4 regions of the Martelella mangrovi genome follow, and region 2 is predicted to be linked to each of the others. Evidence: predicted binding sites of a transcription regulator. Region 2 holds the regulator's gene; each other region holds the start of a gene.

What was found. Region 2 encodes PhoB, which activates phosphate uptake and scavenging genes when phosphate is short. Its sites were predicted from a motif close to TGTCATNNANCTGTCAT; they were not measured.
Region 1: ABID12_RS10505 (NAD-glutamate dehydrogenase) is a predicted target of PhoB. The motif match lies at 4,350-4,366, and genes of this name have one in related genera.
Region 3: pstS (phosphate ABC transporter substrate-binding protein PstS) is a predicted target of PhoB. The motif match lies at 3,633-3,649, and genes of this name have one in related genera.
Region 4: ABID12_RS01880 (YdcH family protein) is a predicted target of PhoB. The motif match lies at 4,766-4,782, and genes of this name have one in related genera.

What each region holds. Positions count from the first base shown of each region.
Region 1 covers NZ_JBEPLY010000006.1:60,842-68,743, forward strand. The annotation lists gene ABID12_RS10475 (UDP-glucose--hexose-1-phosphate uridylyltransferase) at 1-449, shown strand, start outside; gene galK (galactokinase) at 436-1,536, shown strand; tRNA gene ABID12_RS10485 (tRNA-Met) at 1,761-1,837, opposite strand; gene ABID12_RS10490 (metallopeptidase family protein) at 2,179-2,619, shown strand; gene ABID12_RS10495 (carbonic anhydrase) at 2,691-3,335, opposite strand; gene pdxY (pyridoxal kinase PdxY) at 3,368-4,243, opposite strand; gene ABID12_RS10505 (NAD-glutamate dehydrogenase) at 4,464-7,902, shown strand, end outside.
Region 2 covers NZ_JBEPLY010000004.1:25,063-32,964, reverse strand. The annotation lists gene ABID12_RS07030 (substrate-binding domain-containing protein) at 1-315, shown strand, start outside; gene pstC (phosphate ABC transporter permease subunit PstC) at 420-1,907, shown strand; gene pstA (phosphate ABC transporter permease PstA) at 1,904-3,232, shown strand; gene pstB (phosphate ABC transporter ATP-binding protein PstB) at 3,236-4,042, shown strand; gene phoU (phosphate signaling complex protein PhoU) at 4,083-4,796, shown strand; gene phoB (phosphate regulon transcriptional regulator PhoB) at 4,828-5,511, shown strand; gene ABID12_RS07000 (orotate phosphoribosyltransferase) at 5,775-6,470, shown strand; gene ABID12_RS06995 (carbohydrate kinase family protein) at 6,511-7,437, shown strand; gene ABID12_RS06990 (helix-turn-helix domain-containing protein) at 7,480-7,695, opposite strand; gene ABID12_RS06985 (DUF2975 domain-containing protein) at 7,699-7,902, opposite strand, start outside.
Region 3 covers NZ_JBEPLY010000005.1:89,952-97,853, forward strand. The annotation lists gene pstB (phosphate ABC transporter ATP-binding protein PstB) at 1-404, opposite strand, end outside; gene pstA (phosphate ABC transporter permease PstA) at 442-1,344, opposite strand; gene pstC (phosphate ABC transporter permease subunit PstC) at 1,358-2,329, opposite strand; gene pstS (phosphate ABC transporter substrate-binding protein PstS) at 2,465-3,499, opposite strand; gene ABID12_RS09395 (threonine/serine exporter family protein) at 3,884-5,221, shown strand; gene ABID12_RS09400 (hypothetical protein) at 5,311-5,781, shown strand; gene poxB (ubiquinone-dependent pyruvate dehydrogenase) at 6,190-7,902, opposite strand, start outside.
Region 4 covers NZ_JBEPLY010000001.1:394,699-402,600, forward strand. The annotation lists gene prmC (peptide chain release factor N(5)-glutamine methyltransferase) at 1-251, shown strand, start outside; gene ABID12_RS01860 (DUF4167 domain-containing protein) at 570-1,331, shown strand; gene cmk ((d)CMP kinase) at 1,479-2,111, shown strand; gene rpsA (30S ribosomal protein S1) at 2,283-3,989, shown strand; gene ABID12_RS01875 (DUF6665 family protein) at 4,118-4,471, shown strand; gene ABID12_RS01880 (YdcH family protein) at 4,547-4,720, opposite strand; gene purE (5-(carboxyamino)imidazole ribonucleotide mutase) at 4,994-5,497, shown strand; gene ABID12_RS01890 (5-(carboxyamino)imidazole ribonucleotide synthase) at 5,502-6,575, shown strand; gene ykgO (type B 50S ribosomal protein L36) at 6,703-6,828, shown strand; gene ABID12_RS01900 (tetratricopeptide repeat protein) at 6,917-7,498, shown strand; gene cydX (cytochrome bd-I oxidase subunit CydX) at 7,581-7,703, opposite strand; gene cydB (cytochrome d ubiquinol oxidase subunit II) at 7,760-7,902, opposite strand, start outside.

The DNA of each region.
Region 1 (7,902 bases), on a different contig from region 2:
AGCGCGAACGCATCGTCGTTGAAAATGATGACTGGCTGGCGGTTGTGCCGTGGTGGGCTGTCTGGCCGTTCGAAACGCTTGTTCTGCCGAAACGCCATGTCCTGCGCCTGCCGGATCTGGACGCGCGCGAACGTGTGGCGCTGGCCGATATCCTGAAGCGGCTTTGCACGCGTTATGACAATCTGTTCGAAACCGAGTTTCCCTATACGATGGGCTGGCATGGCGCGCCCCTGCGGGCCGGCAATCATGAACACTGGCAACTGCATTGCCATTTTTATCCGCCGCTGCTGCGCTCCGCCACGGTCCGCAAGTTCATGGTCGGCTATGAGATGCTGGCGGAAGCACAACGCGACCTGACGGCTGAAACCGCTGCCGAACGTTTACGCTCGCTTTCCGATATTCACTACAAGGACAGGCTTTTGCGGAGTGCGAACCATGAGGAGCACTGACCCGCGTCAGCTGGCGGCCGCTGCATTTGAAAAGCATTTCGGAGGATTGCCGGAAACCGCGGCATTTGCACCCGGACGCGTCAATCTCCTCGGCGAACATACCGACTATAATGGCGGCTTCGTGCTTCCGATGGCGCTTGAGAGACTTGGAGTCGGTATCGCTGCCGCGCGCGGCGATGCCCCCGGAAAGGTTGAACTTTTTTCAAGTACGTTTGATGCCGTGCGCACCCGGACCATCGATGAAGGTCGGGCCGGCGACTGGTCCGACTATGTGCTTGGCTGTCTCAAATCGGCATGCGCCGAAGAAATTGCCGCGAGTGGCATCCGGATCGCTCTTGCGACAACCCTGCCGATGGGGGCGGGGCTTTCAAGCTCGGCGGCCCTTGAAGTTGCGACGCTCAAAGCGGCCTCTGAGCTTTTTGGCCGCAAGGCAGACCCGGTTTCTGTCGCGGTCGAGGCGCAGGCCGTTGAAAACGGGTTTGTCGGCATGCCCTGCGGCATCATGGACCAGTTTGCATCTTCGGTGGGAACGCCGGGAATGGCGTTGTTCCTGAACACCAGAACGCTGGAATACGCTCCCGCGCCTTCGATCCCCGGCTATCGTTTCGTGATTGTCGGCTCCGGCGTCAGCCATCAATTGACCGAAGATGGCTATGCGACACGCGTGGCCGAATGCCGGCAGGCCTGCAATCTGCTGGAGGTCGCGATGCTCAGTGATCTGGGGGTGGATGCTCTCGGCGGCACGCCCGGTTTTCCGGAGCTGCTGCACCGCCGGGTTCGTCACATCGTTACGGAAAACCAGCGGGTTCATGATGGACTTGAAGCGCTTCGCACCGCAGATGCGGGTGTTTTCGGCCGTCTGATGCTGGAAAGCCATATCTCGCAAAAGGACGATTACGAGATCACGGTGGCCGAGACTGACGCCATTGTCGAAACCGCCATCGCGCTCGGCGCCTGCGGCGCCCGCCAGACCGGCGGCGGTTTTGGCGGCTCCGTGCTTGCTCTGGTTGCCGATGGTGATCTTGAGGCCTGGGCCGACAAACTCACGGCCACCCTGCCGCACACCACGATGATTGCTATTGTCTGAAGCGCTGGTGTTGCGAGCGGCATCCGGTTTGTTTGCGCCCAAGGGAAATTGGAAAGCTGATGTTTCCGACCGTCATGTTAAAACGTGGTATGACGCATACGCCAGCACGAATAATGTGCTCTGAGTTGTTATAATCAGCGGCACACAAAAGAACAAAAGGGGGCGGTTGCAAGTCAGTGCAACACGGAAATCAACGGCAATTTCTTATAAAGAATTGATTTTATTGGTAGCGGAGGAGGGATTTGAACCCCCGACACAAGGATTATGATTCCTCTGCTCTAACCTACTGAGCTACTCCGCCAACCAGGGCCTTGCACGGGAAACGCATCTTGCGACGCGGTGTGGAAGACCATGCGCCCGAACTGTTGTGCACCGCGCGGGACGGGGCGTTATTAGGGCCTCGTGCAGGTAGTGTCAAGCAGGTTTGGCGCAATTTTGCGCGGAGTTTCAGGCGGCCCGGGCGCGGCCGGAAACCGGCTGTTTGTCGGCTCTTTGCCAAGGCGGGAGATGCTTTTTCGGCAGGCGCTGCGTTTCGCGTTGCGCGGCAAGGGCAGGTTTGCGCTGTTTCGGTACGGCGCAACGCCATTCTTTTCTCGAAATGCGTGTCAAAAAGGCCTATATGGGCCCGACGAAGGAGCAGAAATGGCGCGTATGAACAAAAGTGAAGACTGGCAGGGCCGTCACGCCCCGAGTCTTGCGGCCATCGAGTCGCTTGCAATCGAGGCCTATGCCAGGCTGCCCGAGCCGTTTCGTGCGCTGACCGGTGATCTCGTTGTCGATATCGCAGATTTCCCGAGCGACGATGTGTTCGAGGACATGGCGCTGGAAACGCCCTTCGATCTGCTCGGCCTGTTCGAAGGGCGCGGCATTTCCGAGCGGTTCACCATGGAAACCGGCGAGATGGTCAACCGCATCACCCTCTATCGCCGGCCGATCCTCGACTACTGGGCGGAAAACGAGGAGACGCTCGGCGACATCGTCACCCATGTCCTGATCCATGAGATCGGGCACCATTTCGGCCTGTCGGATGACGATATGCAGCGGATCGAGGAAAGCGCGGACGAAGACGACGTGCGGCGCTGAGACCGCCGGTTCGAAGCCCGAAGAACTGAAAACCCCGCGCGGTGGAACCGGCGGGGTTTTACGTTCCGGGATTACTCGGGGCGGCTGAAATCGCCCGACTTTGCGTCCATCACCCACAATTCGCCGCTGGAAATGTCGAACCAGGCGCCACAGAGCTTCAGCTTGCCCTGTTTTTCCGCCGTCGCGACATTGGGGAAGGAGCGCAGATTGGCGATCGAATTGCGGATCGAGATGCGCTCAAGCGCGGTCTGGCGTTCCCCGTGGGTCATATTGGAATTCGAATTGATCTGCTCGGCCGCCGGTTTCAAGAGGGTGGTCCACTTGCCGATGAAATCGCCGGGAGACAGCGGTTCGGCATCCGGCGAAAGGGCGGCGTGGATACCCCCGCAGCGCCCGTGGCCGAGCACCACGATGTTCTTCACCTTCAGCCCTTCAACGGCAAATTCAAGGGCGGCGGATGTGCCGTGATATTGCCCGTCCGGCTCATAGGGCGGAACCATATTCGCGACATTGCGGACCACGAACAGCTCACCGGGGCGCGCATTGAAGATCATTTCGGGCGCGGCGCGGGAATCGCAGCACGCAATCATCATGGTCTGCGGTTTCTGCCCTTCCTGGGCCAGCGTCCGGTAGCGGGCACTTTCCTCGACATAGCGTCCGGACATGAAGCTCTTGTAGCCATCGAGAAGGGATTTGGGAAACGCGTCCATTGTCATTCGTCCTTCATGCTTTTGCGCATCGTCTTTTATCAGCTTCTTTTACGTCGCCGCGCGGGATGCATCAATTGACGCAGGCCAACTTTTGCAAAGGGCGCGCTGAAACTTGCGGTATTGCGTTCCAGTCGCAGCTCGTCGGCGTCTTCGCGCACGGCGCGGGCGAGGATCTCATAGACCGCCGCCGTCGCCCGCTCCAGGGCCTCGGCAGGGGGGATTGCGGCAAGCCGGGCGGCGAGAAACAGCGCAGAAAACAGGTCGCCCAGCCCGTTCGGCGGGTTTTCAAGCCGGGTGTGCTCGGCAAGAACGGCCTGTCGCTGATCGACATAAAGGGCGGCCACGCCATCGCGGATCATCGCCTCAGCAGAGGTGACCACCACCGCAGACGGCCCCAGGGCGAGCGCTGCATCGATTGCGGCGGCGTTGTCGGCAATCTCACGACCCGTCAGCCAGGAAAGTTCGAAGCGGTTTGGCGTGGTGATATCGGCCAGGGGCAGGAGTTGGTCGCGCATGGCGGCAGCGGTTTCCTCCGCCACGTAAAGCCCGTTTTCATCACCGCAAACCGGGTCGCAGAGATAGATCAGATCGGGGTTGTCGGCCTTTAGGGTCCGTACCAGCGTGGCGATGGCTGCAGCCTGTCGCGGATCGGCAAGATAGCCGCTGATGACGGCGTTCACTTCGCCGCGCCAACGGCTTGTCGCAAGGTCGTTCAGCGCTTTGGTGAAGTCGCCGTCATCGAATTTCAGTCGGGTGGACGGGCCATGGCCGGGATGATAGGGCATGACGATGGTGGGGACGGACCATATGTTCAGCCCGAGCGTTTCAAGTGCGAAGACAATCGCCCGGTTGCCAACGGCGCCGCGCATCACGTGGCTGGAAATGGCGATGACTGCGCCGGTTTCTGCTGTCATTTCATGTCCTGGTGCTGTTTTAGGCTTTGCAACCTGCGCGATAAGGAAAGTGGAAAAACTTTGCCATCGGCCACAATTACGCTCTAAATCGTCTGTTGGAGGACGTTGTCAAGCCAGTGTTGTGACGGCAGCGTTATAGAACGGACGGCGCGGAAGACAAAGTGGCAGTAAGAATGCCGCCTCGCGCGCGCCCTCGCGACAAAAACATGCTGGAGGAAACATGGAAAACAAAGCCGACCAGATGCGCAAGAGCCTGATGGAGGCTGCCGAGAAGGCCGCTGTCGCAGCCGATGCGCCTTTTATCAACCCGTTTTCCATGTTCAAGCGGGCCAGTCCCGAAGACCTTGCCCGCTACGATGCGGATATGCTCGCAGCCTCGGCCATCTTCGCCGCGCGCGAGGTTGGCGCGTTCGAAGGCGGTGCGGCGCGGGTGAGCGTCGGCCCTGTTTCCGGCACCGCGCCGCCTGAGATCGCAACGGATGTGATCGCGATTACCGATCGCAACATGCCGTTCATCTATGATTCGGTGATGGCCGAAATCGGCGAATTCACCACCGATATCCTGCTGGCCGTCCATCCGATCCTGATCGCCACGCCCGGCAAGCCCGTCGTTGCGTTTTCCGCGGAAACCGAACATGTGCCGGAAGATCGCATCAGCCATGTGCAGGTGCATGTGGCAGCGCTTTCGCCCGATACCCGCGCCCGGCTCAAATCGCGGCTTGAATATGTGCTGGCCCATGTCCGGCTTGCCGTCAACGACTGGCCGGTCATGCTTGAAAAGCTCGAAACCGCCATGGACGAACTCGAGACCCGGGTGCCGGAAGCCCTGAAGGCAGCGGGCGAGGAGACCCGTCATTTTCTGGAGTGGCTGCGCGACGGTAATTTCACCTTCCTCGGCATGCGTGAACTGATCTACACCCATGAAGACGGTCCGGGCCGGGTCGAGCGTGTGAAGGGATCCAGCATCGGCATTCTTGCCGATCCCGAGATGCGGGTTCTGCGACGCGGGCCGAAGCCGGTGGTCACCACCCCTGAAATTCTCGCCTTCATGGAAGGGCCCGAACTTCTGCTGGTGACCAAGGCCAATACCACGTCGATCGTCCACCGCCGCACCTATATGGATTATATCGGCGTCAAACGGTTCGATGAAAATGGTGAGGTCGTCGGCGAACTGCGCATCGTCGGGCTGTTCACCTTCACAGCCTATACCCAGTCGGCTGCGCGCATTCCGCTTTTGAGGGCAAAGCTTGCCGAAGTGTCGCGTCATTTCGGCTTCGAGCCCAAAAGCCATGCCGGACGCATGCTCCAGAATACGCTGGAATCCTATCCGCGCGACGAACTGTTTCAGGTTCCTGTTCCCCTGCTGACGGATTTTGCCGAGCAGATCATGGATGTTGCCGAACGGCCGCGCATCCGTGTTCTGAGCCGGATCGACGGTTTTGACCGTTTCGTCTCGGTTCTCGTCTATATTCCGCGCAATCTCTATGATTCCCGGTTGCGGGAGAAGGTTGGGAATTATCTCGCCGAGGTCTATCAGGGCCATGTTTCCGCCTATTATCCGTCCTTCCCCGAGGGGCGTTCGGCGCGGGTGCAGATCATCATCGGCCGCCACAGCACGGAAAAAACGCCCGATGTGCCGCAGGCCGAACTGGAAGCGGAAGTCGCCAGGCTGGCTGCCGACTGGGAGGAACACTTCAATGCGCTTGCCGGTCTGGGCGCGCCGGAGCTGAAGGCCAATGAAGCCTATCACGAGACATTTTCGCCGGAAGATGCCTATGGCGACCTGAAGCTGATTTCGTCGGCTGCCGAAAGCGGCCTCCGCATTGCCTTTTACCGTAGTGGCGCGGACGACGACGAATTGCGGCTGAAGATATTCCATGCCGGCGGTCAACTGGCGCTTTCACGGCGCGTGCCGCTTCTGGAAAATCTCGGCTTTACCGTGATTTCCGAACGCACATTCGAACTTGCCCTGCAAAAGGACGATACGGAGCCGGTCGATGTCATCCTGCACGACATGGAGCTTCTGGTCGACGGTTCGGTGGTCTTCGACCTCGAGGCGGACAGTGCGCGCCTTGAAGAGGCGTTCATCGCGGCGTCTGCCGGCACTGTCGACAATGACAGTTTCAACCGGCTGGTGCTGCTGGCCGGTCTCAATGTCGATCAGGCCAATGTGCTGCGCGCCTATGCGCATTATCTGCGCCAGGCCGGCCTCAGCTTCACGGCCGGCTATATTGCCCAGTCGCTCTGCCTCTATCCTGTGATTGCGCGGGCGATCTTCCTGATGTTCCGCACGGCTTTCGATCCCGCGCTTTCCGACGAGGAGCGTGCCGAGGGGCTGAAGAGCGCGCGCGGAACCATCACCGAGGGGCTGCAGGGCGTGCCGAACCTTGATGATGACCGGATCCTGCGGCTGTTCATCAAGCTTGTGGATGCGACGCTGCGCACCAATTATTTCCAGACCGATGAAAACGGCGCGCCGTGCCCGAACCTCGCCTTCAAATTCGCCTCGCGGGCGCTTGCCATCCTGCCCGAACCGCGGCCGTTTCGCGAGATCTTCCTTTATGGGCCCGAGGTGGAGGGCGTGCATCTGCGTTTCGGCAAGGTTGCGCGCGGCGGTCTGCGCTGGTCGGATCGCGGACAGGATTACCGCACGGAAGTGCTCGGTCTGGTCAAGGCGCAGCAGGTCAAGAATGCGGTTATCGTGCCGGTGGGCGCCAAGGGCGGGTTCTATCCGAAGAACCTGCCGGCAGGCGGCAGTCGCGAAGAAATCTTCAACGCCGGCCGCGAAGCCTACAAGAGCTATATCCGCACGTTGCTGTCGATCACCGACAATATCGAGGACGGTGAGGTTATTCCGCCTCAGGACACGGTGTGTTCGGATGACGACGATCCCTATTTCGTGGTTGCCGCCGACAAGGGCACGGCGACCTTTTCCGACACGGCCAATGCACTGGCGCAGGAGGCTGATTTCTGGCTCGATGACGCCTTTGCCTCGGGCGGTTCTGCCGGCTATGACCACAAGAAGATGGGCATTACCGCACGCGGCGCCTGGGAAGCGGTCAAACGGCATTTCCGGGAAATGAACATCGATATCCAGACCACGCCGTTTACCGTTGTCGGCGTCGGCGACATGTCGGGCGATGTGTTTGGCAACGGCATGTTGCTGTCCGAGCAGATCAGGCTGGTGGGTGCCTTCGACCACCGCGATATCTTCATTGACCCGGATCCCGACCCGATAAAGGGGGTTGCAGAGCGCAAGCGGCTGTTCGACCTGCCGCGTTCAAGCTGGCAGGATTACGACCAAAGCCTGTTGTCTCCGGGCGGCATGATCATTTCGCGCAAGGAAAAGGCGGTCAGGCTGACGCCCGAGGCTGCCGCCGCGATTGATCTTGCCGAAGGGGAATATACCCCTTTCGACATTATCGCCGCGATCCTGAAGGCCAGGGCCGATCTGCTCTGGTTCGGCGGCATCGGCACCTATATCAAGGCGCGCACCGAAACCAATGCCGAGGTCGGCGACCGCGCCAATGACCCGATCAGGGTCAATGCCGAGCAACTGCGCGTGCGGGTGATCGGCGAGGGCGCCAATCTCGGCGTTACCCAGAAGGGCCGTATCGCCTTTGGCCTCAAGGGCGGTCGCTGCAATTCCGACGCTATCG
Region 2 (7,902 bases):
GGGGTCTTCGGCCTGTCCTTTTACGACAACAATGCCGACAAGCTGAATGTGGCGACGATTTCCGGTGTCACGCCCTCGGTTAAAACCGTGGGGTCGGGCGAATATCCGGTATCGCGGCCGCTGTTCTTCTACGTCAAGATGGCGCATGTCGGGGCCATTCCGGGGTTGCGGGAATATGTTGCCTTTTTCCTGTCGGACGCCATGGCCGGTCCATACGGGCCGCTTGCCGAATATGGCCTTGTGCCGGCATCGGAGGAACAGCGCGCGGCGGTTCTTGCCGCATTCGAGGAAGCAACGGTTTCGCCTGAAGATTAGGGCAGGCGCTGCCGAAGACGGAATAAAACACCCGGCTGTGTCCATGTTTTTGAGGACCGCCGGAAACAAGGGTCCGGAAATCCCGGACGGTCTGGAACGACATAATGCATGTCTTTTTGATCATACTGGCGATTGTGGCCGGGCTTGGTATTGCCGGTTATTTCTCGGCAAGAGCCAAGGCTTATGCGCTTGCCGGAGAAAGCCTGAAACGGCTGAATTCGCGGCCGGCCCACCATGCAAGCTTCGTGGCAATGGCTGCAATCGTTCCGGCCGTGCTGTTGATGGCGGTGTGGATGGTGGTCAGTCCGCTGGTCATCGGCGCACAGATCCGCAGCGACTTTCCCGAAAGCGTGCAGGAGCAGCCGGCCGCGGCCCAGAGCCTCACCTATAATACGGTGATTTCCGTGGCCTATGGCCTGCGGCAGCTGCCGGAAGACGCCCGGGCGCGCGTCGATGAGGATGCGGGCGCGCTGCGCGCTGTCCTTGCTGCAAACGGCATTCCGCTTGCCGCTTCGCCCCGGCCTTTCGTGCTGTCTTCGGCCGAGCGGTTCAATGCGCTTTCCGCCGCATCGCGCGCGGCCATGGCCGTTGCGGCGCTGGCGATGGCGCTGATCTCGCTCGGCCTTGCTTATCGTGCGGTCAGGCCGTCTTTCCACGCGCGCAACCGCGTCGAACAGGCCGTGCTTGCAGCCCTTGTTCTCGCCTCGACCATCGCGATCCTGACAACGGTCGGCATCGTGCTGTCGATGCTGACGGAATCCCTGCGGTTCTTTTCCCAGGTGCCGCCGGCCGATTTCTTTTTCGGCACGGTCTGGGACCCGCGCTTTGCTGCCGCCGGTGAGAGCGGTGCAACCGGGCAGTTCGGGCTGATCCCGCTGCTTGCCGGTACGCTTTACATTTCCATCGTCGCCATGGCGGTTGCCGTCCCGATCGGGCTTTATGCGGCGATCTACATGTCGGAATATGCCGGGCCGAAACTGCGCGCGATCGCCAAGCCGCTGCTTGAAGTGCTGGCGGGCATTCCCACCATCGTCTACGGCTTCTTCGCCCTTGTCACGGTGGGGCCGCTGCTGCGTGACATTTCCGCAGAATTGAACGGGCTTTTTACCGGCAGCTATCGCAATTTCATCGAGGCGCAGTCGGTGCTGACGGCGGGCGTGGTCATGGGCATCATGCTGATCCCCTTCGTCTCCTCGCTGTCCGATGATATCATCAACGCGGTTCCCGACAGCCTGCGCAAGGGCTCGCTCGGCCTTGGCGCCACGCAGTCGGAGACCATCAAGCGCGTTGTGTTGCCGGCAGCGCTTCCCGGTGTTGTCGGCGCTCTGCTGTTGACGGCTTCGCGCGCCATCGGCGAGACCATGATCGTGGTTCTGGCCGCCGGCGTTGCCGCGCAGTTGCAGTTCAGCCCGCTGGAGCCGATGACGACGGTGACGGTCAAGATCGTCAACCAGCTGACCGGCGATCTGGAATTCAACACGCCGCAGACGCTCGTGGCCTTCGCCCTTGGCCTCACGCTGTTCGTGATCACACTCTGCCTCAATGTCTATGCGCTCTATATCGTGCGCAAATACCGGGAGCAGTACGCATGACCGAGACAGTCCGCACCGCGACCGGAACGGATGGAGGAAGCCGGGCGATTGCCGCAAGGCGCCGCAAGTCCCTCAAACGCCGGAACGCGGCCGAACGTCGTTTCCGCGTTTTCGGCCTGTTGGCGATTTGCGTGGGCATTTTCTTTCTGGGCGCGCTTTTGTTTTCCGTTGCCGGCAAGGGGTATACCGCGTTTCAGCAGACGACCATCACCCTGCCGGTTACCTTCGAAGCCTCGGTGATCGATCCCGATGGCGCGCGCGATGAAAACCCGCGGCTGCTGTTGACGGCCGATTATCCGCAACTGGTGCGCCAGGCGCTTGCCCGCACGCTCGCCATCAATCCCGCAAACGGCCCTGAAATGCGCGCGGCGATGCGGATGATCTCCCGCAGCAGCCGGGTGGAGCTGCGCGATGTGGTGCTGAAAGACCCCTCCGTCATCGGAAAGACCGTCGATGTACGGCTTCTGGCTGCCGCCGATATCGATTCCGCCAACAAGGGCCAGATCGACCTTTCCGTGCCGGAAACAAGCCGCCGGGTTTCCGACCGGCAATTGCAGTGGATGGAGGAGTTGAAGGCCGAGGGACGGCTGAACAAGTCCTTCAACACCGGCTTTTTCACCCATGGCGCATCCAGCCGGCCGGAAGCCGCCGGGATCGGCGTGGCCTTTGTCGGCACGCTTTACATGATGGGCGTGGTCCTGCTTCTGGCACTGCCGATCGGCGTGGCCTCGGCGATTTATCTTGAGGAATTTGCGCCGAAGAACCGGTTCACCGACCTTATCGAGGTCAACATCAACAATCTGGCGGCCGTGCCCTCCATCGTGTTCGGCCTTCTGGGGCTTGCGGTGTTCATCGGCTTCCTCGGCCTGCCGCGTTCGGCTTCGCTGGTCGGCGGGCTGGTGCTGACGCTGATGACGCTGCCGACGATCATCATCGCGACGCGGGCAGCTCTCAAGGCGGTGCCGCCCTCGATCCGCTCGGCGGCGCTGGGGGTCGGGGCTTCGAAAATGCAGGCGGTGTTCCATCATGTCCTGCCACTGGCCATGCCGGGAATTCTGACGGGAACGATCATCGGTCTTGCCCAGGCGCTGGGCGAAACCGCGCCGCTGCTTCTGATCGGCATGGTCGCCTTCGTGGCCGATTATCCGGCGGGCCCGCTTGACCCGGCAACAGCGCTTCCAGTGCAGATCTACATGTGGGCGGGCGAGGCCGAACGCGCCTTTGTCGAGCGCACCTCTGCCGCCATTATCGTGCTTCTGGCATTCCTGATCTTCATGAATGTCACGGCGGTGATACTGCGCCGCCGTTTCGAAAGGCGCTGGTAGGCGATGGATGAATATGACCGCAAAAAGGCTTGGAAAAAGACGATGAGCGAAAACACATACAAGATGGCCGGTCAGGCGGTGTCCGTCTATTACGGGCAGAAGCGCGCGCTGTTCGATGTCAGCCTCAACATTCGCGAGAACGCCGTCACGGCGCTGATCGGCCCGTCGGGCTGCGGCAAGTCGACCTTTCTGCGCACGCTCAACCGGATGAACGACACGATCGACAATTGCCGGGTGACCGGCACGGTCACGCTCGACGGCGAGGATGTTTACACCTCCGGGATCGATGTGGTGGAACTGCGCGCGCGCGTGGGCATGGTGTTCCAGAATCCCAACCCGTTCCCGAAGTCGATCTACGAGAATGTCGCCTACGGGCCGCGTATCCACGGTCTTGCCCGCCACCGCACGGAATTCGACCAGATCGTCGAGACCAGCCTGATCAAGGCGGGTCTGTTCAATGAGGTCAAGGATCGCCTGCACGAGCCTGGCACCAGTCTTTCCGGCGGTCAGCAGCAGCGGCTTTGCATTGCCCGCGCCATTGCGGTGAGCCCGGAAGTGATCCTGATGGACGAACCCTGTTCGGCGCTCGACCCGATCGCAACGGCCCGCGTCGAGGAGCTGATTTCCGACCTCAGGGAGAACTACACCATCGTGATGGTGACGCACTCCATGCAGCAGGCCGCGCGGGTTTCCGAACGCACGGCGATGTTCCACCTCGGCCATATGGTCGAGGAGAACGATACCGATACGATTTTCACCAATCCCGCGGACCAGCGGACCCAGGATTACATCATGGGACGTTTCGGCTGAGGGGCGGCTGCCGCACGCTCAAGCCAGGAAAGGAAAGAACATGGCCCCCTCGCATATCTCGACGGCATTCGATGACGAGCTGAAATACCTCCAGCGCCGCATTTCCGAAATGGGCGGCCTGGCCGAAGAAATGGTCAGCGAATCGGTCTCCGCCCTCGTCAACACCGATACCGAGCTTGCCGAAAAGGTGATCGCCGACGATCTGGCGCTTGACGAAGCGGAGCGCGAGATCGGCGAGAAGGCAATCGTCACAATTGCCCGGCGCCAGCCGGTGGCTGCGGACCTGCGCGAAATCATGGGCGCCATCCGCATCGCCGCCGACCTCGAACGCGTCGGCGATATGGCCAAGAACACCGCCAAACGGGTGATCTCGGTGCAGGGCACCGGCGTGCCACGCAAGCTGGCCCACGGCATCGAGCATCTGTGCGAACTGGCGCTCCTGCAATTGAAGGAAGTGCTCGATGCCTACACCACGCGCCAGGCCGACAAGGCGAGTTCGATCCGCGAGCGTGATGACGAGATCGACGCGATCTATACCTCGTTGTTCCGCGAGCTTTTGACCTACATGATGGAAGATCCGCGCAATATCACCACCTGCACGCATCTTCTGTTCTGCGCCAAGAACATCGAGCGCATCGGCGATCATGCCACCAACATCGCCGAGATGATTTACTACATCGCGACAGGCGCCCAGCCGCAGGGAGAACGTCCGAAGGACGACAATTCCCCTGCCGTCGGTTCCGATGATGTCTGAAGCCATTTGAGACGAGGGAGATATCAGCCCAATGGTGCCGAAGATAGCAGTTGTTGAAGACGAGGAAGCGCTCAGCGTTCTGCTGCGCTACAATCTCGAGGCCGAAGGCTATGAGGTCGAGACCATCATGCGCGGCGATGAGGCCGAAATCCGGCTGCAGGAGCGGGTCCCCGACCTTCTTCTGCTCGACTGGATGCTGCCGGGGGTGTCGGGCATCGAGCTTTGTCGCCGCCTTCGAATGCGGCCGGAAACCGAACGCCTGCCGATCATCATGCTGACGGCGCGCGGTGAGGAGAGCGAACGGGTGCGCGGGCTTGCGATCGGCGCCGACGACTATGTCGTCAAACCGTTTTCCACGCCGGAACTGATGGCGCGTGTGAAAGCGATCCTGCGCCGCGCCCGTCCGGAAGTGCTCTCCAGCGTGCTGAAATGCGGCGATATCGAGCTTGATCGCGAAACCCACCGGGTTCACCGCAAGGCGCGTGAAGTGCGGCTTGGCCCGACGGAATTCCGGCTTCTGGAATTCCTGATGACGTCTCCGGGGCGGGTGTTTTCCCGCGCGCAGCTTCTCGACGGTGTCTGGGGGCATGATATCTATGTGGATGAGCGCACCGTCGACGTGCATGTCGGCCGGCTGAGGAAGGCGCTCAATTTCTCGCAGATGCCGGATGTGATCCGCACCGTGCGCGGAGCCGGATATTCGATGGAAGTCTAGAGCAGCGGCAAAAAGTTTTTTAAACGATTTAATATCCGTCATTGCGGCCATCCGGCGTTCCGCTATGGTGGCGGGTATGCCATTCGGCATGATGAAATATACCGGCTCCGATTGATTTTTCGGCCCCGACAGTTCAACTCAGGGCCGGAACGGAAACGGCCGCCCCGGCGGCGGCGTGCGCCGACAGATTGTGTCTTGCAAGAGAGTGTCACTCCCGCACCCTGCAAGGTCGTGACGGCGCAAAGACAAAGAGGATTGTTGAGATGAGCAGAGCAAGTTTTGCCGACCCCGCAGTGATGGGCGAACTGATGGCCCGCATGCTGTGGGAAATCGGCGCCGTCCATTTTTCCCCGGATGAGCCCTACAAGCTTGCTTCCGGTCTGGTCAGTCCGGTCTATATCGACTGCCGGCAGCTGATTTCCTATCCGCGCATCCGCTCCACGCTGATGGATTTTGCCGCGGCCAAGGTGCTGCGTGATGCCGGTTTCGAGAAATTCGACTGCGTCGCCGGCGGTGAAACGGCGGGCATTCCCTTTGCCGCATTCCTCGCCGATCGCCTGGAACTGCCGATGATCTATGTGCGCAAGAAGCCGAAGGGCTATGGCAAGAACGCCCAGATCGAAGGGCATCTGGAAGCCGGGGCGCGGGTTCTGGTGATCGAGGACCTGACCACGGCAGGCGGCTCCATGTTCAACTTCATCAATGCCATCCGCGCTGCCGGCGGACTGGTGGAACACGGCATGGCTCTGTTCTATTATGATATTTTCGAACAGGCCGAGAAACGTTTCCGGGAAGGGTGCGTTGAGCTTCATTACCTGGCGACATGGCAGAACGTTCTTGCGGTCGCACGCGAGGAAGAGCTGGCCGACAAGGCAACGCTTGATGCCGTCGGCGCGTTTCTCGATCATCCGATGGAATGGTCGCGGGCCCGCGGCGGCCTTGAGGAACTGATCGTCTAGGCCGGGACGACAGGCGCGGGAACAAAAACGGGAGAAGAGAATGATTTTATGCTGTGGTGAAGCCCTGATCGATATGCTGCCGCGTCAGACCGACAAGGGTGAACCGGCATTTGCGCCCTATGCCGGCGGTGCCGTGTGCAACACGGCGGTCGCGCTTTCCAGGCTTGGCCGACCGACCGGGTTCTTCTCCGGCATATCGTCCGACCTGATGGGCGATATCATTCGCGAGAAACTCGACGCGTCGAAGGTCGATCATTCCTATGTTGCCGTTTCCGACCGGCCGACGACGCTCGCCTTTGTCAAGCTGGTCAACGGCTCGGCAAGCTATGCCTTTTACGATGAGAATACGGCCGGCCGGATGATTACCGAGGATGACCTGCCCGCAATCGGCGAAGACTGCGCGGCCATGCATTTCGGCGCGATCAGCCTGATCCCCGAACCCTGCGGTTCCACCTATGAAGCGCTTTTGATGCGCGAGGCCGAAGCCCGCGTGATCTCGCTCGACCCGAATATCCGTCCGACATTTATTACCGATCCCGCGGGTCACCGTGCCCGGATCGAGCGCATGGCGGCCAAATCGGACATCGTGAAATTCTCCGACGAGGATCTGGACTGGTTCGGTCTCGCAGGTTCGCTCGATGACAAGGCCCGCCACTGGATTACGGCCGGCGCAAGCCTTGTCGTCATCACCTGCGGCGCGGACGGGGCGATCGGCTATACCGCCGAACACAAGGTCGAGGTGCCAAGTGAAAAGGTCGAAGTGGTCGACACCGTCGGTGCCGGCGATACGTTCGACGCCGGTATCCTGGCATCGCTCGATATCGCCGGGTTGCTGACCAAGGAGAAGGTCAAAACGCTGTCGCCGGAGGCAATCGCGGATGCCCTGGCGCTGGGCGCAAAGGCCGCTGCCGTCACCGTCTCCCGCGCCGGCGCCAACCCGCCTTATGCCCACGAAATCGGGCTTTGATCTGCCGCCCGGGGCAATTGCGACCCCGAGCGGGGATAAGGATCAGCCGGGTTCGTCCGGCTGATACTCCAGAATGTCACCGGGCTGGCAATCGAGCGCGCGGCATATCTTTTCAAGCGTTTCGAACCGTACGCCCTTGACCTTGCCCGAGCGCAGCAGCGAGATGTTCTGCTCGGTGATGCCGACATGTTCGGCAAGGGTTTTCGCCCGCATCTTGCGGCGGGCGAGCATGACATCGAGATTGACAATGATCGGCATGGGTCAGACGAAACGCTCATAATCTTCATTCATCGATGTCGCGAGCACCATGACATGCCCCATCACGAAGAGAAGTCCCGCGAGCAGAAACAGCATCAGTTGGTCGCTGCCGAGACCGACTGAAAGCGTGCGGCTGCCCGGCGGATTGGCGAGTGTCGCCAGAAGTGTCGCCACGGGTGTGAGAAAAAGGCTGGCGACAGCGCCGGC
Region 3 (7,902 bases), on a different contig from region 2:
TCGACGCGGCCGGAAATGTCGCCCTTGAAGCCGTTGAGGCGCAGGCCGAAGGCAACGTTTTCAAAGATGCTCATCGAAAACGGGTTCGGCTGCTGGAACACCATGCCGATATGGCGGCGCACGACCACCGGGTCGACATTCTTGCCGTAGACGTCCTGGCCCAGGAAATGCACATGCCCTTCAAGGCGGAAGATCGGGATCAGGTCGTTCATGCGGTTGAGCGAACGCAGCACCGTCGACTTGCCACAGCCCGACGGGCCGATGAAGCCCGTGATCTTGCCTTTTTCGATATCGACGGCGGCGTCGCGCACGGCCAGGAAATCGCCGTAGTAGATCTTGTCGATGTTCGCGCCGATGGCAACATTGCCGTGCTGCTGTGCGGCCGCGGCCTCAATCTTGTTCATTTCCATTTCCGTAGACATGATAATCGACCTTTTTCTCCTACACGCGGCGAGTGCCGAACGAGCGACTGAGAATGTTGAAGACAAGCACGATCAGAACCAGAACAAGAGAGGCTGTCCATGCAAGTTCAATCTGGTTTTCATAGGGCATTGCCGAGAAGTTATAGATCAAAATCGACAATGATGCTGTCGGCTCGGTAAAGCTCCCGATCCAGTAATTCGAAAAAAGCGCCGTAAACAGCAGCGGGGCCGATTCACCGGACGCGCCCGCCACTGCAAGCATTACACCGGTCATAACACCTGGAAGGGCGGTCGGCAAAACAATTTTGGTCGCAACCTGTGTTGAATTGCAGCCCATTCCGTAGGCGGCATCCTTCATCCGCTGGGGCACCATCCGGAAGGCCTGTTCGGCCGTCAGAAGTACGGTCGGCAGCATCAGGATCGACAGCGAAACACCGCCGGCAATCGCCGAATAGGTCTTCATCACGACCACCAGCCAGGCATAGACGAAGACACCGGAGAGGATCGAGGGAAAACCGGTCAGGACCTTGCCGACGAAACGGATCAGCGCGGATATCCTGCCGTCGGGGTTGATAAGACCGGTATAAAGGCCGCCGAGAACGCCGACCGGGATCGAGATCAGCGATGCAATCGCAACCATGACCAGCGTGCCGACGATGGCGTTGCCGATGCCGCCGCCCTGTTCGAAGGGGGCGGGCGGAAGCTCGGTGAAGATTGCCGCCGAGAGCCGCAAACCGCCACGGCTGATCAGCATCCACAGGACCGAGATCAGCGGGATGGCGGCGATGCCGGCCAGCACCCACAGGATTACGGTCTGGATGAAGTTCATCAGCGTGCGGCGTTCGCCGAAGGAAAAGCTGAGATTGGGATCGCCGAGGGCGACCACTTCGGGGTTCATCGTTGTCTGGTCCGTCGTGCTCATGATCTGATCATCCTCAGGTGACGGTCTGGCGGGAGGTATAATTCATGATGATCGTGCCGATGATATTGACGGCCATGGTGATCACCAGAAGAACGACGGCGGCGTACATCAGCGGGCCGATCTGGTTGGCGCCGGCTTCCGGGAAGGTGGAGGCGAGCAGCGAGGCCAGCGTGGTGGCCGGCGAAAACAGCGACAGCGTGACGTGCTGGGCGTTGCCGATCAGCATTGCCAGCGCCATGGTTTCACCCAGCGCCCGGCCGAAACCGAGAACCAGCGAGGCGAAAATGCCGCCGGACGCAGTCGGGATGATCACCTTGCGGATCGCTTCCCACTTGGTCGTGCCCATACCGTAGGCCGCTTCCTGGATCTTCATCGGAATAGCCTTGAAGGCATCCTGGGAGATTGCCGCAACGGTCGGCAGGATCATGATCGACAGCACGATCATGGCCGGAAACATGCCGGGGCCGGCAAGCTTGGTCGAAAAGAACGGGATGAAGGACAGGGTATCGTGCAGCCAGTTGGCGACCGGGCGGATCGCCGGGATCAGAACGTAGATGCCCCAGAGGCCGTAAACCACCGAAGGGATGGCGGCAAGCATCTCGACGATCAGCCGGAAGACCCAGGCCAGGCGCGCGTTCAGAAAACCCTGTGTCAGAAAGATCGCAACCGCAATGCCGAGGACGCCGCCGAAAAGCAGGGCCAGAAGCGAGGAATAAAGCGTCCCCCAGATTTCGGCGAGGATACCGTATTCATTGGTATTGGGGTTCCAGACCACGGTCGTCAGAAAGCCCAGCCCGTATTCGCGCATGGCGGGGGCAGCCTGTGCGCCGAGCTTCCAGAAGATATAGACCAGAAGCAGGATGGTCAGAACGCCGGCGGCCAGCGTCAGGATACGAAAGGATTTGTCGTAACCGTATTCGAAAGCGGTCGGCGGTCTCGAAACACTGCCATCTTCAGGCAATGTGTTTTTCGTGTTGTCGGCCATCAAGCGGGCTCCTACTGGCGAAGATCGGGGCTATCCCGGTGATCTTGTCGTTGACGCAAGCGCAAACGGATCCTGAACTGAGAAAGCCGGGGCGCATGACAATACGCCCCGGCACAAGACAGCGTGCTGTCTCGATTACTTGATTTCTTCCATCGACTTGCGATCAAGTTCGATGACGTTTTCCGGAAGCGGGATGTAGCCGAGCTTGTCGGACATTTCCTGACCGGTGGTCAGGCCGTAGTCGACCATCTTCTTCAGGGCAGCAACGGTATCGGCGTCCTGACCTTCCTTGTAGAAGAGCAGCCAGGTGAACGTCGAAATCGGGTAAGCCTGTTCACCCTTGGGGTCGGTGATGAAAGCGCGGTTATGATCGTCGAATTCGGCGGAAGCCAGAGCGGCCTTACCGGCATCGGCGCCAGCGCTTACGTAGTTGCCGGCCTGGTTTTCAAGCATGGCGTAAGGCGTGTTGGTCTGCTTGGCATAGCCGTATTCGATGTAGCCGATCGCGCCGGGCGTCTGCTTGATCGTGGCGGTGATGCCCTGGTTGCCCGGAGCGGCGATGAAGTTCGAAGCCTTCGGCCACGGAACGGTCTTGCCGGCGCCGACAGTGCTTTCGAAATCGGAGCTGATGGCGGCCAGATGATTGGTAAAGTTGAAGCTCGTGCCCGAAGAATCGGCGCGAACAACAACCGTGATGTCTTCGTCGGGCAGGTCGACGCCGTCATTGGCGGCAGCGATGGCCGGATCGTTCCACTTGGTGACTTCACCGAGGAAGATCTTCGGGTAAACATCGCGCGGCAGCTTCAGGTCGGAAACGCCATCAAGGTTGAAGGCGAGAACAACTTCGCCGGCCGTCATCGGCAGAAGCACGACGCCGCCGTCGATCTTGGCGATTTCCTCATCGTCCATGGCCGCATCGGAAGCAGCAAAGTCGACAACGCCATTGGTGAAGTCTTCGATACCGGCGCCGGAACCCTTCGACTGGTAGTTGACTTCAATACCGGTCTTCTGGCCAAAATCCTTAAACCAGGCCGAGTAGAGCGGGAAGGGGAAAGAGGCGCCGGAGCCCGTCAGCTGAACGTCCTGAGCCTGTGCGACAGTGCCGGACACCAGCATGGCGGTTGCAACGGCTGCGACCTTAGCGCCCTTGGAGAAATTTCCGATTTTCATCAGATAGCCCTTTTGAGGTTTGGTTGAAAACGGAAGTCCTATAACAACGAAATAATTCCAAGCATAGCATGTTGTAAAAAATTCATATTCGCGTGGATATCCTGCATTTTCTTTAAAAAAAGTGTCACACAACAGTCATAAAACTGTCATAAACAAAATCGACTTGACGCAGTATTTGACGTTTCTGGTTTTTTGCCTTTCCCGACTGTCCCCCATTTCCCCGCAGCCGCGCTTTGGATACGATAGGCAAAGGCTTCGCATCGCCTGCTTGACATAGCGCAAGGCGCATGCGCAGCCGCTGTCTAATTTCGCCGCTGGCCGAGCGCTATGCCGGCGGCCATTCCGAACGTCGCTTACAGATCCGCCTTTGCAACAGGAGATGCAATGACTGAAACAGGCACCCCGGCCCGGCATGCAGAGGGACCGCATGAAGATACCGTGGCCGAACTGCTCCTGCGGCAAAGGGCGCTGGAAAAGACAGCGCTGATAGCGCTGGAGGCGGGACGTATCCTCATGGAAACCGGTGCGAAGTCGGCCGTCGTTCGCGAAGGGGTTCGCAAGGTTGCGCTGGGGCTTGGCGTCACAAGCGTCGACATTCGCGTCGGTTTCGCCTCGATTGCGACCACGGTGGGCGATGGCGTGTGCACCTCGACCCATATGGCCGGGGTCGGGCATCATGGTGTGAACATGCGGATCAATCACCGCGTCCGCGAGATCTGCGCCGAGGTCGGCAGAGGGGGCATGACCCCGCAGGCGGTAGAGGACAAGCTTTCAAAGGCCCAGCGCGACACGCTGAAGCATCACAAGGCGCTCAATGTGTTTGCCGCCGGGCTTGCCTGCGCGGCGTTCGGCCGGCTTCTGGGCGCGGATGCGCCGGCTTTTGTGACAACGCTGATCGCCAGCATGGTCGGCCAGTATATCCGGCTCGTTCTGCTTGAGCGCCATTATAATGCCTTCGTCGTCACGGCCACGGTGGCGTTTGCCGCTGCCGTGCTTTCCGGTCTCGGGGCGATGGCCATGGGCAGCACCATGATCGATACCTCGATGAGTGCTGCGGTGCTGATGCTGGTTCCGGGGGTGCCGTCGATGAATGCCCAGACCGATATCATGGAAGGATTTCCAACGCTCGGCAGCGCGCGCTTCGTGACTGTCGCGATGATTCTCGTGTTCATTACGCTGGGGGTCGGTGCGGCCCATATCGTGCTTGGCGGCGGATTGCAGGATGCGCCGAAATCCGCGCCCAACATTGCCCATCATGCCTTTTTCGGCGCCGTTGCTGCGGCAGGCTTCGGGGTGTTGTTCAATTTCGGCTATCGCAATCTCGGCTGGGCCGCGCTGGCCGGCGCGCTGGCGCTGGCGGTGCGGACTTTGTGCATGCTGCACGGCTGGCCGCTTGAGGCGGCATCCTTTGCCGCTGCCGTTGCCGTGGCGCTGGTGGTCGAGCTTTCCTACAACACACCGTTTCCGGTCCGGCGCGTGGGCAATGCCATCGCGGTTGCCGGTTGCATTCCCATGGTGCCGGGCAGTGCGGCGGCCCACTGGATCATCGGCCTCCTGGAAATCACCGTCCAGCCGCTCGAAAAATCCGACATGATGCTGGCCGCCACCACAAGCGCCGGGCTGCAGGTGATCTTCACCGTTGGCGCGATCGGGGCAGGGCTCACCATGATCTCCTCGACATTCCGCAGGCCGGAATTTCCAACGCGCGATCACGAGGATTAATATCCGGTCGAAAAGCTACGCAATACGGTCATGGTTTTATCGATTGATCGTGTTTTCGCGCAGGATCATCAACACGTGACGGGGGCGTCATGAATCCGTTCGTCATTATCGTCGGGGCCGTGTGCCTGCCGCTTGTCGCGTCGGTGATACTGGCCTGTGTGGGCCGGTGGATGTGGGCCGCCGCCGCCATGATCATCACCGCCATGCCGCTTCAGCTTCTGGGGTTCACCGGTACGTGTACGCAGGGCGCGGATGGGACATTCATCACAGGCAGCATTCTGTCGGCGCCGCTTTTGTTCATTGCGATCTGTTTCATCCTGTGGGCATCGTTCAAACGCACGGCAAACCGAAGTGCCGGTATTTTCGCGGCGGCTTTATCGCTGATTCTGCTCGCCCTGACGCGGAATGCCTGGCTGGGCGCTGTTTTCCACGGATCTCCCTGCGGGGCGGACTATCTTCACGCCAGCGGTGCGGAGGGATTGCTCATCATTCTCGGCGGCTATCTGGCATTGCCGATTCTCGTCACGGCCGGTGGGCTCTGGAGCGCCAGCAGGGCCTGACCGAAGAGCCGGAGACGGAATTTTCGTCAAACCCTGTAGACAATCACAGCTTTGCCTATCCCCCCGCCGTCATTCCGGCCTTGAGCCGGAAGCCGGCAAGAGCCAAGTTCTTGCGCGCAAAGTCTCTTTCTGGAAGCGCACAGCAAGCGGCCCTCGGTTTGTTGACAAAGCTGCCCCTCACTCCGTGTCATCCTCGGGCTTGACCCGAGGATCCAGGGCCACACGATAAACGCTCATTTTAAACTCTTTTTTATCAAAGGGTTGACTGGAATGGATGCTCGGATCAAGTCCGAGCATGACACCTGTGGGAACGGCCGGTGAAGGCAACAACCCGCACGTCTTCGGGTTTATCGACGAACTGAGGCCCGCAGGGAAGCGGGCCTTTTCGTCGTTGTCCCGGGTGTGGTCTCAGCGCAGGTTGGTTTTGGTCAACTGCACCAGTTCATCGCCGCGTCCATTCAGGATGGCCCGCATCATGTAGAGGCTGAAGCCCTTGGCCTGTTCCATGGTGATCTGCGGTGGCATGGCCAGTTCCTGCTTGGCGGTCATCACATCCACAAGCACCGGACCGGGCGTGGCCAGCGCCTCGTCGAGGGCGGCTGACAGCTGGCTGGCGTCTTCGACATGAATACCCTTCATGCCTGCCGCATCGGCGATGCGGGCAAAATCGGGGCTGCTGAGATCGGTCGAATCGGAAATATAGCCGCCGGCCTTCATCTCCATCGCCACGAAGCCAAGCGTGCGGTTGTGGAACACCACGATCTTGATCGGCAGGTCGAGCTGGGTGACCGAAAGGACGTCGCCCATCAGCATCGAAAAGCCGCCATCGCCACACATGGCGATCACCTGCCGGTCGCGGTCGATGGCCTGTGCGCCGATGGCCTGTGACAGCGCATTGGCCATGGAGCCATGCGAGAACGATCCGATCAGGCGGCGTTTGCCGTTCATGCCCACATAACGTGCGGCCCAGACTGTCGGGGTGCCGACATCGCAGGTGAAAACGGCATCCTCACTGGCCTTTTCGCTGAGCAGTCGGGCGACATATTGCGGATGAATTTGCTCCTTCGCGCTCTTTTCCGTTGCCAGCGCATCAAGGCCTTCGCGCGCCTTTTTGTAATGCTTGATGGCGTTGTCGAGAAACCGGCTGCTGCGACCCTTTTTCAGCTTGGGCAGGAGCGCCTGGATGGTCGAGCCGACATCGCCTAGAATGCCGAGATCGACCTGGGTGTGGGCGCCGAGCGCTTCGGCACGGGTGTCGACCTGGGCGATCTTGGCCTCAGCGGGATAAAAAGCGCGATAGGGAAAGGCGGAGCCCAGAATCAGCAGCGTATCGGCCGACCCCATTGCGTGATAGCCCGAGGAAAAACCGATCAAGCCGGTCATGCCGACATCGAATCTGTTGTCATATTCGATAAATTCCTTGCCGCGCATGGCATGAACCATGGGCGATTGCAGCGCCTCGGCAAGGGCCAAAACGTCCTCGCGCGCACCGGCGCAGCCGGCACCGCACAAAAGCGTGATGTTGCTGCCATTGTTGAGCAGTTCGGCCAGAGCATCGATTTCCGCCTCGGGCGGCACCACGGCCGGCTGGCGCGGAGCATTCCAGCGGATCGCGGTATCGCCGGGCATTTCCTTCAGGGCGACGTCGCCCGGCAGCACGATCACGGCGACGCCTTTTTTGGCGATGGCCGTGCGCATGGCGACTTCCAGCACATAGGGCATCTGGTCCGGTGTGGAGACCAGCTCGCAATAGACGCTGCACTCGCGGAAGATTTCCTGCGGATGGGTTTCCTGAAAATAGCCGCTGCCGATTTCGGAGGAGGGGATGTGGGCGGCGATTGCGAGAACCGGCACATGATTTCGGTTGCAGTCATAAAGACCGTTGATGAGATGCAGGTTGCCGGGCCCGCACGACCCCGCGCACACCGCCAGTTTGCCGGTGACATGGGCTTCCGCGCCGGCAGCGAAGGCTGCGGCTTCCTCATGGCGGGTACCCATCCATTCCAGCGTCTTCAGGCGGCCGATGCTGTCGCTGAGCCCGTTCAGCGAATCGCCGGTGACCCCCCAGATCCGCTTGACGCCTGCCTCACCAAGATAGCGGGCGATGTAATGTGCGATACT
Region 4 (7,902 bases), on a different contig from region 2:
AGGTGCGGGAGCATGATCCCGCTCTTGCGCTGGACGGCGGTGCAGACGGTCTTGACGCCTATCGGGCAATCGCGGCGCAAGCCGATGCTCATCTCGCCGAAAATGGCGTTATCGCGCTTGAAATCGGCTTTGACCAGAAGGACATGGTAACAGCAATCTTCCGTGAAGCGGGCTTCACGCCGGTGGAAAGCCATCGGGATCTGGGCGGAAATGACCGCGTTGTCATTTTTGCAAGCGCTCGGAAAAGCTGAAAATCGCCCCGGGTCCGGCCTTTTTGAAAACAGGTGAAGAAAGGGCTTGGAATTTCGGGACAAGCACGATAGGTTGCACGCACGCAAAACGGTGACTGAAAGAAACAGCGATTCGTCGCTTGGCCGCAGTCTCAAGGTTTTCCGTCCAATGTTGGTTCATTGTGACATGCCGTTTTTTGCGTGATTCAGGTATTTGGATTCCACGAATGGCAGCGCGCGTTTTGCCCTGCCGACGGGGCTATGCCGTCATGTTTCGCTGATGCGAAAGCGGTAGACGGACAAGCTCGACCATTGACAGAAAATTCAGGTGAATACTCCATGAGGCCAGGACAGCAGAATAAGCGCAGCCGGGGGCGCGGCGGCAATAATAACTTTAACCGCAAGGGCGCCAACCCGCTGACCCGGACCTATGACAGTACCGGTCCTGATGTGAAGGTGCGGGGCACCGCGCAGCATGTCGCCGAAAAGTACATGTCGCTTGCGCGCGATGCGCAAAGTTCGGGCGACCGTGTCATGGCGGAGAACTACCTCCAGCACGCCGAGCACTATAACCGCATCATCGCCGCCGCCCAGTCCCAGCTTCAGGAGCGTCACCAGCGTGACGACCGCTCCGACAGCAATGACGACAATGACGATAATGCGGCCAGGAAGAACAATAATAACGGCAACCAGCCGTCGGCCGATGAGCGCAGCGAACGCAAGGAACAGCCGCGCAGGCAGGAAAAACAGGTCGATGCCGACGGGCCGCAGCCGGTTATTGACGGAACACCCGCCGAGGTTGCAGCCGAAGAGGCTGATGGCCAGCCGGCGCCGAAGTCACGCCGCCGCACACCGGCCGCCAGCCGTCCGCGCCGCACCAAGCGCGCCGCTGCCGCCGACAATAGCGGCGAGGAAGGCAATGCCGCTCCCGCCGAGGTGAACGCTGCAGAGGCAAATGCCGCAGAGGCGGAAGCTCCGAAAAAGCCGGCACGTCGCCGCCGCACGCCAAAGGCCGAAGCCGGTGCAGATGATGCGTCCGCCAAGGACACGCCTGCCGACAAGGACAAGACGCCGGCCATGGCGGACGGTCCTTCGGAATAAGCGCCAGGCATTCAGAATTCTCGCAAACAGGCCCGGTCATGATGTCCGGGCCTGTTTCGTTTGTTTTCCGGCGGATGCGTTCGATAACCGGTTTTGATCTTTGCGGTGATGCGCTATGTCACCGTCAAACGGAACGGGACGATCTTCATGGGCTTTGTCATCGCAATCGACGGACCGGCGGCGGCCGGCAAGGGTACGCTCGCACGCAAGCTGGCAGAACATTACGGTTTGCCGCATCTCGATACCGGCCTGACCTATCGGGCCACCGCCAAGGCGCTTGTCGATGCGGGAAAACCCCTCGATGACGAGACGATTGCCGCCGAAACCGCCGCCGCGATTGATCTCGGCAATCTCGATCGCGCCGTGCTGTCGGCGCACGAAATCGGTGAAGCGGCATCGAAAGTCGCAGCTATGCCGTCGGTGCGCGTGGCGCTGGTTGAAGCCCAGCGGCGTTTTGCCGAGGCCGGCAGGGGCGCAGTGCTCGACGGCCGTGATATCGGCACGGTGGTTTGCCCCGATGCGCCGGTGAAGCTTTATGTCACGGCAGACGCGGAAATTCGCGCCAGACGGCGTTATGACGAGATCGTGGCCAGAGGCGAGACGGCGGATTTCACGCAGATTCTGGACGATGTGCGCCGTCGCGATGAACGCGATATGGGGCGAAAGGACAGTCCCTTGCGCCCCGCGGACGATGCGCACTTGCTTGATACGTCCAAAATGGGTATAGAAGCCGCGTTTCGGGCCGCCTGCGCGTATGTGGACAAGCGGCTCGACCCGTAATGCATGCGGAGGAGGCTCCGCAAATTGAGGTTTTCACTGCATCCATGCGCCGGAATGCTCTTTCGCCCTGAAACAGGGTGAAGAGGGATGCGGTGACAGCCAAAGATCAACACCAGCCACCGGCGCAACGCGTGTTCGGCCTGAAATGACCGACACGATCCAGGAGTTTTTATGACTGCACAAACCCCCACGCGCGACGATTTCGCCGCAATGCTCGAGGAATCCTTCGGCGCGAACAATGATCTTGCCGAAGGCTATGTTGCCAAGGGCCTGGTCACCGCCATTGAAAAGGATATGGCCATCATCGACGTCGGCCTGAAGGTCGAAGGTCGTGTGCCGCTGAAGGAATTCGGCGTGCGCGGCAAGGATGGCGAACTGAAGGCCGGCGACGAAGTTGAAGTCTATGTCGAGCGCATCGAAAACGCGCTGGGCGAGGCTGTTCTGTCGCGTGAGAAGGCCCGTCGCGAAGAGGCTTGGGTCAAGCTCGAAGCCAAGTTCGAGGCCGGCGAGCGCGTCGAAGGTCAGATATTCAACCAGGTCAAGGGTGGCTTCACGGTCGACCTCGACGGTGCGATCGCCTTCCTGCCGCGTTCCCAGGTGGACATCCGTCCGATCCGCGACGTATCCCCGCTGATGCACACGCCGCAGCCGTTCGAAATCCTCAAGATGGACAAGCGCCGCGGCAACATCGTCGTTTCGCGCCGGACCGTTCTTGAAGAAAGCCGTGCGGAACAGCGTTCGGAAATCGTCCAGAACCTCGAAGAGGGCCAGGTCGTTGAAGGTGTTGTCAAGAACATCACCGATTACGGCGCCTTCGTCGATCTCGGCGGCATCGACGGTCTGCTGCATGTCACCGACATGGCATGGCGTCGCGTCAACCACCCGACCGAGCTTCTGTCCATCGGCCAGAACGTCAAGGTTCAGATCATCCGCATCAACCAGGAAACGCACCGCATTTCCCTGGGCATGAAGCAGCTTGAAGCTGACCCGTGGGATGGCATCCAGGCCAAGTATCCGGAAGGCAAGAAGATTTCCGGTACCGTTACGAACATCACCGATTACGGTGCGTTCGTCGAGCTGGAGCCGGGCATTGAAGGCCTGATCCACATCTCGGAAATGTCCTGGACCAAGAAGAACGTCCACCCCGGCAAGATCCTGTCGACCACGCAGGATGTCGAAGTTGTCGTTCTCGAAGTCGATCCGGCCAAGCGCCGCATTTCGCTCGGTCTCAAGCAGACGCTTGAAAATCCGTGGGAAGCCTTCTCCTTCTCGCATCCGTCCGGTACGGAAGTCGAAGGCGAGATCAAGAACAAGACCGAATTCGGCCTGTTCATCGGTCTCGAAGGCGACGTCGACGGCATGGTTCACCTTTCCGATCTCGACTGGAACCGTCCGGGCGAGCAGGTCATCGAGGAATACAACAAGGGCGATATCGTCAAGGCTGTTGTTCTCGATGTGGACATCGAAAAGGAACGCATCTCGCTCGGCATCAAGCAGCTCGGCAAGGATTCGCTGACGGAAGCAGCCGCTTCCGGCGAACTGCGCAAGGGTGCTGTTGTTTCCTGCGAAGTGACCGACACCAACGATGGCGGCGTCGAAGTCAAGCTCGTCAACCACGACGATGTTTCGGCCTTCATCCGCCGTTCGGATCTGGCCCGCGACCGCGACGAACAGCGCCCCGAGCGTTTCTCGGTCGGCCAGGTGTTCGACGCCCGCGTCACCAACTTCTCCAAGCGCGACCGCAAGGTCATGCTCTCCATCAAGGCGCTTGAAATCGCCGAGGAGAAGGAAGCTGTTGCACAGTTCGGTTCGTCCGACAGCGGCGCTTCGCTCGGTGACATTCTCGGCGCCGCCCTGAAGGGCCGCGACGACCAGTAAGCACTGCTTACGCCGTGAATACTAAACCGCCGGGTGGCAACGCCCGGCGGTTTTTTGTTGTGCCTGCTGTCTTGACCTCCGTCGGCCGGTTTCCGATGTTTGAGGAAGGAAGAGCGAAGGAAAAGACCATGGCCAAGAAGACGCCGATACTGCCCGGAACGAACAGCAGGCCGCTCGATCCGGAGATGGATGCCCTGCAATACGAGATCATGCAGGAGACGGCGCAGGCGCTGGGGCGGATCGGACGGCGGCTGGAGGAGGCGTTGGCAGCCCTGAAGCGCCATGACGAGACGCCGGGTTCCAATCAGGACCGCGACGAACTGGTGCAGGCGGCGGCCGACAGGGCCTTTGCGCTGTTCATCCAGCGTGATTATCTGGGGCTCAAGACCGATCATCACCTGAAATCGACCTATGATATTCCCCGCGAGGTGATGCTACGCGTCGGCGTGATGAAGAAGGCCGAAAAGGCCGACAAGACCTGAAAGCGCTCTGAAATAGCCGCAAAAAAACGCCCCGGTCAAAAGCCGGGGCGTTGCATTCCTGGAAAGGGACTATGATCAGTTCACAGATTGCTGAAGGCGCTCGATTTCGTCCTTGAGCACAAGTTTCTTGCGTTTGAGTTCTGCAATTTCCTCATCTTGACTGGATGGCGAGGAGATCACGTTCTGCAGCTCTTTTTCGAGCGCGGAATGTTTTTCCTCAAGGGCGGCAAGGTGGGTCTGAACTGTCATTTCAACACGTCCTTCCTTTGTTTATCGCCGCAGGATGCGGCGCCTCGTCATCGATTTGCAATAAAACAATGCCATGTTTCAGCACACTTGTCGAAGGCGGAAATGTGATTTTCCGGCGGCATTTTCAATGTCTGCGCTATCACCCTTCGCAAGCTCGCTTTTCACCGAAAACGAATGATGCTAAAGCCGTTTTCAGGCCTTTTTCGGCCACATTTGACCGTGGCCTCGTCGCGGTTTCGCCAGAACTGGAATTACGACTGAAACGGAAGGCCGATGAGCCCGATCATGAATCCGCCCGTCGCCATTGCCATGGGCTCCCAGTCAGACTGGGAAACGATGAAGAATGCTGCCGATACGCTCGATGTTCTCGAAATCGATTATGATGCGCGCATCATCTCGGCCCACCGCACGCCGGACCGGCTTTACGACTTTGCCCGCGGTGCGCGCGGCGAAGGGTTTCAGGTCATCATCGCCGGCGCCGGCGGTGCTGCCCATCTGCCGGGCATGCTGGCGGCCATGACGCCGCTGCCGGTGTTCGGCGTTCCGGTTCAGTCGCGTGCGCTTTCCGGCCAGGACAGCCTGCTTTCAATCGTGCAGATGCCGGCGGGCGTGCCTGTTGGAACGCTGGCGATCGGCAAGGCGGGTGCCGTCAATGCCGCGCTGCTTGCCGCCGCCGTTCTGGCGCTCTCGGACGAGGAGCTTGCCGGCAGGCTCGATGACTATCGGGCCCGTCAGGCGGCCCATGTCGCAGAATATCCCATCGACAAGGATGAGTGAGTCCATGAAAACCATCGGTATCGTCGGCGGCGGCCAGCTCGGCCGCATGCTGGCCATGGCTGCCGCCCGGCTCTCCATCCGCACGGTCATTCTGGAGCCGCAGGCGGACTGTCCTGCAGCACAGGTGGCAAATGCGCATATCGTGGCGGCCTATGACGATGAAAGCGCGCTTGAAGAGCTTGCCGCCCACTGCAATGTCATCACCTATGAATTCGAAAACGTGCCGGAAAAAAGCGCGGCCCAGCTTGCGGGCAAACGCCCCGTCTATCCGCCCGCGCGCGCCCTTTCGATTTCGCAGGATAGGCTCACCGAAAAATCCTTTCTCAATGAATGCGGCATTCCGACAGCTGGCTTTCACGCGGTCGACACCCGCGCCGATCTCGATGCCGCGCTTGACCTGTTTGGCGGGCGCGGTGTGCTGAAGACGCGCCGTTTCGGTTATGACGGCAAGGGGCAGTGGGTTTTTACCGGTAGCGGCGACGATGCCGATGCCGCCTTTGCCGCGCTTGCCGGAGCGCCGGCGATCTTCGAGGAATGGATCGATTTCGAGCGCGAAATTTCGGTGATCGCAGCGCGTGGTATCGATGGCGCCTTTGTCTCATTCGATCCGGCGGAAAACGAGCATCGTGATGGCATACTGCGGATTTCGCGGGTGCCGGCCCGCGTGTCCGATGAACTTGTCGAAAACGCGAAAATCGCCGCCGAAAAACTGCTTTCGGCTCTTGGCTATGTTGGCGTTGCGGGCCTTGAACTGTTTGTTGCGCGTGACGGACGTCTGCTTGCCAATGAGTTTGCCCCGCGGGTGCACAATTCCGGCCACTGGAGCGAGGCGGCCTGTGTGATCTCGCAGTTCGAGCAGCATATTCGCGCCGTCTGCGGCCTGCCGCTGATCGATCCTGTCCGCCACAGCGATTGCGTGATGCACAATATCATCGGCGACGATATGGACGATATTCCGCGCTGGATGGCGACGCCCGGCGCACTGGTGCATCTCTATGGCAAGGACGAAAGCCGGCCGGGCCGCAAGATGGGCCATGTCACCGTGCTTCATCCGCATGAAAACCACCGGAACGGTTGACTTTCGCGCAGCCATTCGCTAGGAACCGGCCACAGCCAAGCGCGCCTCCTTCCGGCGCGCTTTTGAATGTTGAAACAGACCGCCTTTACTGATCAGTCGAGAGCGGCACAAACAGCGGATCGAAAACATGAAGATCAAGAATTCGCTCAAGGCGCTCAAGTCCCGTCACCGGGAAAACCGTCTGGTGCGCCGCAAGGGCCGTGTATACATCATCAACAAGCAGAACCCGCGCTTCAAGGCTCGTCAGGGCTGAGTGCGTGTAACCGGACCGTGACCGGGCCGGTGCAATATCTGTTTGACCTTTTGCCATGACGGGATACCATCCCGTCATGCGCTTTTTTATGCCTGCTTTTCTGACATTCGTTTCGCTGGCGCCGCTGGCCGGTATGCCTGCGCTCGCGCAAACGGCCGATGGCGCCGATGTTGCGGCTGTGACGACGCCTGCCGACCCGCTCGATGCGTTGTATCGCCAGCTTGTGCGCACGCGCGATCCCGCCGAGGCTGCCGCTTATGCCAGGGACATCGACGATTATCTCGACCGCTCGCCCAGCGCGACAGTGTCGTTGCTGATCAAGTCTTCGGATGACGCGGAGGCCGATGGCCGCACCGCCGCCGCGCTCGATTTCCTGTCGGAGGCGATTGCGCTCAGGCCCGATGAACCGGCGGCCTATCGCAAGCGCGCCGTGCTTCATTATACCCATGGCGATCTGAACCGGGCGATGGATGACATCGGCACGGCGCTTGCGCTGGAACCGCGCGATTTCGGCGGACTCGGGCTGATGGCGACCATCCTCGACCGCACCGGCCGGCCCGAAGCAGCACTTGAGGTCTGGCGGCGTTATCTCGATTTTTATCCCGCCGATCGCGATGTCGGCTCTTATGTCGATACGACCGAAAACGAACTGGCGGGTGAGCGGTTGTAAACAGCTTCCGTCGGAGAACGGACATGAAAAGGCCCGGGCCTGCGATTGGCAGACCCGGGCTTTTTATTCCAGCAGGTGCGCGTCAGCCCTGTTTCTGGCTCTGGCGCTCCTTGGCGCGGTCATCCATCAGCTCGTACCACATGGCGTTCAGCACCGCGAAGAGTGCTGCCAGCGGCAGACCGAGGATCCAGGCGAAATACCACATTGATATCTCCTTTTACGGGTTTCGGTGAGCCGGACCCGAAGGTCCGGCCCTGTCACTCAGTATGCGTGGCTGTCCGGGTTGGTCACATCCTCGTTCGTCACCTTGCCCCACATGATGTGATAGACATAGGAGGTGTAGAGCAGGATGATCGGCACGAAGATCAGCGCGCAGACCAGCATGATGAACAGCGTCAGCTGGC